One region of the Pseudomonas sp. IT-P12 genome, then DNA from elsewhere that is predicted to be linked to it. Evidence: predicted binding sites of a transcription regulator. Region 1 holds the regulator's gene; the other holds the start of a gene.
What was found. Region 1 encodes sigma-54, which starts transcription at its own class of promoters, with help from an activator protein. Its sites were predicted from a motif close to ANTGGCATNNANNTTGCTNT; they were not measured.
Positions count from the first base shown of each region.

Region 2: the regulator sigma-54 is predicted to act here: its motif matches at 1,398-1,417, upstream of ACM6IM_RS12990 (flagellar hook-length control protein FliK).

Region 1 covers NZ_CATKPY010000028.1:184,690-187,079, reverse strand. Annotated here, with positions in the region: gene ACM6IM_RS29180 (RNA polymerase factor sigma-54) at 136-1,629, shown strand; gene hpf (ribosome hibernation-promoting factor, HPF/YfiA family) at 1,704-2,012, shown strand; gene ptsN (PTS IIA-like nitrogen regulatory protein PtsN) at 2,025-2,390, shown strand, end outside.
Region 2 covers NZ_CATKPY010000021.1:865,583-867,972, forward strand. Annotated here, with positions in the region: gene ccmB (heme exporter protein CcmB) at 1-665, opposite strand, end outside; gene ccmA (cytochrome c biogenesis heme-transporting ATPase CcmA) at 662-1,297, opposite strand; gene ACM6IM_RS12990 (flagellar hook-length control protein FliK) at 1,494-2,390, shown strand, end outside.

The sequences.
Region 1 (2,390 bases):
ATCAAGATTTTTTTATTGTTACAGCGCTCTAGGCAAACGATGTTATTTCGGGCATATAATTTGCTTATGTTTGGCGCTCCGGCGCCCTGTAGTGGATGGCGCATGCGCGCCGGAATAAGGTGTTAAGCCCCTGCCATGAAACCATCGCTAGTCTTGAGAATGGGCCAGCAGCTGACGATGACACCGCAGCTGCAACAGGCCATCCGCCTGCTCCAATTGTCGACCCTGGACCTGCAACAGGAAATCCAGGAGGCCCTGGAGTCCAATCCGATGCTCGAACGCCAGGAAGAAGGCGACGACTTCGATAACTCCGACCCCATGGCCGACAACGTCGAACACAAGCCCAACACCGAAATCCAGGAACCCTCCTACCAGGAAAGCACGCCGACGGTCGACAACCTCGAGGAAGGCGACTGGAACGAGCGCATCCCCAATGAACTGCCCGTCGACACCGCCTGGGAAGACGTTTACCAGACCAGCGCCAGCAGCCTGCCGAGCAACGATGACGACGAGTGGGATTTCACCACCCGCACCTCGGCCGGTGAAAGCCTGCAAAGCCACCTGCTGTGGCAACTGAACCTGGCGCCGATGTCCGACACCGATCGCCTGATTGCCGTCACCCTGATCGATTGCATCAACAACCAGGGTTACCTGGACGAAACCCTCGAAGAAATCCTCGAAGCCTTCGATCCGGAACTGGACATCGAACTGGACGAAATCGAAGCCGTCCTGCACCGCATCCAGCAATTCGAACCGGCCGGCATTGCCGCCCGCAATCTCGGCGAATGCCTGCTGCTGCAATTGCGCCAGTTGCCCGCCAAGACCCCCTGGCTGGCCGAAGCCAAGCGCCTGGTCAGCGACTACATCGACCTGCTCGGCAGTCGCGACTACAGCCAGCTGATGCGCCGCATGAAACTCAAGGAAGACGAGCTGCGCCAGGTGATCGAACTGGTTCAAAGCCTCAATCCGCGCCCGGGCTCGCAGATCGAGTCCAGTGAAGCCGAATACGTCGTTCCCGACGTGATCGTGCGCAAGGACAACGAGCGCTGGCTGGTGGAACTGAATCAGGAGTCGGTGCCACGGCTGCGGGTCAACGCCCAATATGCCGGTTTCGTGCGCCGCGCCGACACCAGCGCCGACAACACCTTCATGCGCAATCAGTTGCAGGAGGCTCGCTGGTTCATCAAGAGCCTGCAAAGCCGCAACGAAACGCTGATGAAAGTGGCCACCCAGATCGTCGAACATCAGCGCGGTTTTCTGGAATACGGCGACGAAGCCATGAAACCGCTGGTCCTGCATGACATCGCCGAAGCGGTGGGCATGCACGAATCGACGATTTCCCGGGTGACCACGCAGAAATTCATGCATACCCCCCGGGGCATCTATGAGCTGAAATACTTTTTCTCCAGCCATGTCAGCACCTCCGAAGGCGGCGAATGCTCGTCCACGGCGATTCGCGCAATCATCAAAAAACTGGTTGCCGCGGAAAATCAGAAAAAGCCGTTGAGTGACAGCAAGATCGCTGGTTTACTGGAGGCACAAGGCATTCAGGTGGCTCGCCGCACCGTCGCCAAGTACCGCGAATCCCTCGGGATCGCGCCTTCGAGCGAACGCAAGCGGTTGATGTAGGGCCACGCCACAGCGTTCCAGTGGTAGATCATCGGATCTACCGCTTTATGCACTGGCAACGAAGGAGAAGCTGTATGCAAGTCAATATCAGTGGACACCAACTGGAAGTGACCGAACCTCTTCGCACCTACATCGGCGAAAAACTCCAACGACTGGAGCGGCATTTCGACAAGATCACCAACGTGCAGGTCACGATGACGGTCGAGAAGCTGAAGCAGAAAATCGAAGCCACGCTGCATATTCCCGGCAATGAAGTCGTCGCCAACGCGGAACATACCGATATGTACGCGGCGATCGACGCATTGACCGACAAGCTGGATAAACAACTCAAAAAGCATAAGGAAAAGACCCAGAGCCTCCTCCAGGGCGCAACCGGTCGTTAACACCCCCAACCCATGATCCGACTTGAAAGCATCCTGACCCCCGGCCGTTCCCTGGTGAACGTGCCGGGAGGCAGTAAAAAGAAAGCCCTCGAGCAAATTGCCAACCTGATCGCCCGGGAAGTCCCCGATCTGGAGATGCAAGATGTTTTCGAGGCCCTGATAGCCCGTGAAAAACTCGGCTCGACCGGTTTTGGCAACGGCATCGCCATTCCCCACTGTCGGCTCAAAGGTTGTATCTCACCCGTCAGTGCCTTGATGCACCTGGATGCACCCATCGATTTTGACGCCATCGACGGCGCTCCGGTCGACCTGCTGTTCGTTCTGCTGGTCCCGCAAGCCGCTACCGATGCGCACCTTGAATTGCTCCGCCAGATCGCC
Region 2 (2,390 bases), on a different contig from region 1:
TCGCCGACGCTGATCTTCAGGCCAGCAGCGATTGCAAAAGGTGTCAGGGTTATCGCCAGGGCGGTCAGGCTGCCAAGCCACAGGAGATAACCGGTTGCCGGCATGCCCATCAAGGCGGCCTGCAAAGCGCCGCTGCCGAGAATCAACACCGGGATGTACAGCGGCAGAATCAGCAGCGCCAGCAACAGGCCGCCGCGCTTCAACCCCACCGTCAGGGCCGCACCCACGGCACCGAGCAGGCTCAGCACCGGTGTACCCAGCAACAGGGAAAGCAGCAACACCGGGAGACAGGCGGTGGGCAAACCGAGCATCAGTGCCAGCAGTGGAGCGAGTAAAACCAGAGCCAGGCCAGAGAAGGCCCAGTGTGCCAGTACCTTGGCCAAAACCAGAAGAGGCAGGGGGTGCGACGAAAGGACCCACTGTTCGAGGGAACCGTCCTCGAAATCACTGCGGAAAAGCCCGTCCAGCGAGAGCAGGACCGATAAAAGGGCCGCGACCCAGACCAGTCCCGGAGACAAGGTTTGCAACAATTGAGACTCGGGACCGACGGCCAGCGGGAACAGGGCGACCACGATCGCAAAGAACACCAGTGGATTGGCCAACTCCGCAGGGCGGCGGAACAACAAACGCGCCTCACGGGCGACCAGCAGACCGAACACACTCATGCGGCCCAATTCCCCAGGTCAATGTCACGATACCCGGCCGGCATGCGGGTCAGCGTGTGGTGAGTGGTCAACACCACCATGCCACCGCGTTCGCAGTGGCCGGCCAGATGAGATTCGAGTTGCGCCACGCCTTGCTTGTCCAGCGCGGTGAACGGCTCGTCGAGGATCCACAACGGCGGACTGTCGAGGTACAACCGCGCCAGCGCCACGCGACGTTGCTGGCCGGCAGACAGGGTGTGACAGGGAACATCCTCGAAGCCGCGCAGTCCGACGGCTGCCAGCGCGCTCCAGATGGCTTCATGGCTGGCCGGATGATGCAGGGCGCAGAGCCAGCTGAGGTTTTCCTCCGGCGTCAGCAGGTCCTTGATGCCGGCGGCATGCCCAATCCATAACAGGTTGCGCGCCAGTTCGTTGCGCTGTTCGTTGAGTGGTTGGCCGTTGAGCAGGATTTGCCCGGCCGTCGGCTGCATAAGACCGGACAGCAGGCGCAACAGGCTGGTCTTGCCACTGCCGTTGGGGCCGCTGATTTGCACCATTTCGCCACTGGCCAGTCTCAAATCGAGATTTTCGAACAGCAGTCGAAGGTCTCGCTCACAGGCGAGTGCGACGGTTTGCAGGACTGGACTGGTCAAGAGATCACGGGCCTTTACGGTTCAAGTCGGCAGCGGAGCGGCCGCTAAAGGGGTGCAGCATAGTCGCAATGGCGGCCTGTTCTAGAGAGCTGCGTCAAACAATTGCAATGTTTTTGCCACTCTCCGAAAGACGGGCGGCATTATACATGCCATGCCCTACTCTAATGAGGGCAATTTCTTCAGGTTGTGACCGCGTATGACAGGCGAAATGAACATCCTCCCGCTCCCGCAGCCCACACCCGCGACCTCACGGCCGCTGGTGGTCAGCGGTGACCTGCTCAAGTTGCTGACGCCGATGGAAGGCCTGATCACGCCCGGCCAGTCGGCCAAGGCTGAAGTGCTGTCGCTGAAGCAGGCGGACCAGACCTTTCAACTGCTGCTCAAGGTCACCCTCGAGAACGGCCGGCAGACCACGGTCCAGGCCACCAGCAGCCAACCGCTGCCCCAGGGTACGAACCTGGCGATCACCCAGCCCTCGGCGAGCAATCTGGCCGTGACGGTGCAACAGGCGATTGCCTCCAGTGTCGCCACCCTCACCCGCATCGACACCGCGCAACTGCCGGTGGGCACATTGTTGCAAGGCAAGGTGCTGACGGCCCAGGTGCTGCCGCAAGTGCCGGGCCAGCCAACGGTATTTCGCTCGCTGGTGAGCCTGCTCAACACCGCATTGAGCGGCCGGACGCTGACCCTCGACAGCCCGACGCCCCTGCGCATCGGCACCTTGCTCAGCGCCCAGGTGCAAGACAGCCAGACCCTGAAATTCGTCCCGCTGAGCAGTCGTCAGGAACAACTGGCGGTTACTCAGCAACTGGCCAGCCAACAGAGTCGCCAGGGCTCGCTGGACGGCCTGCTGAAATTGCTGCAAAACCTGCCGGCCACCGACCAGACGTCCAGCGACCTGAGGGCGGCGGCGAACAGGCTGCTCGCCGGCCTGCCGGACGCTCAGCAACTGAGCACCCCCAAAGGCCTGGCGCTGGCACTGGCCAGTAGCGGCGCCTTCCTCGAATCGAAGCTGTTGGGCGGACAAAACCCGACGCTGGCGCCGGACTTGAAAGGCGACCTGCTCAGGTTGATTGCACAAGTGACCCAGGGA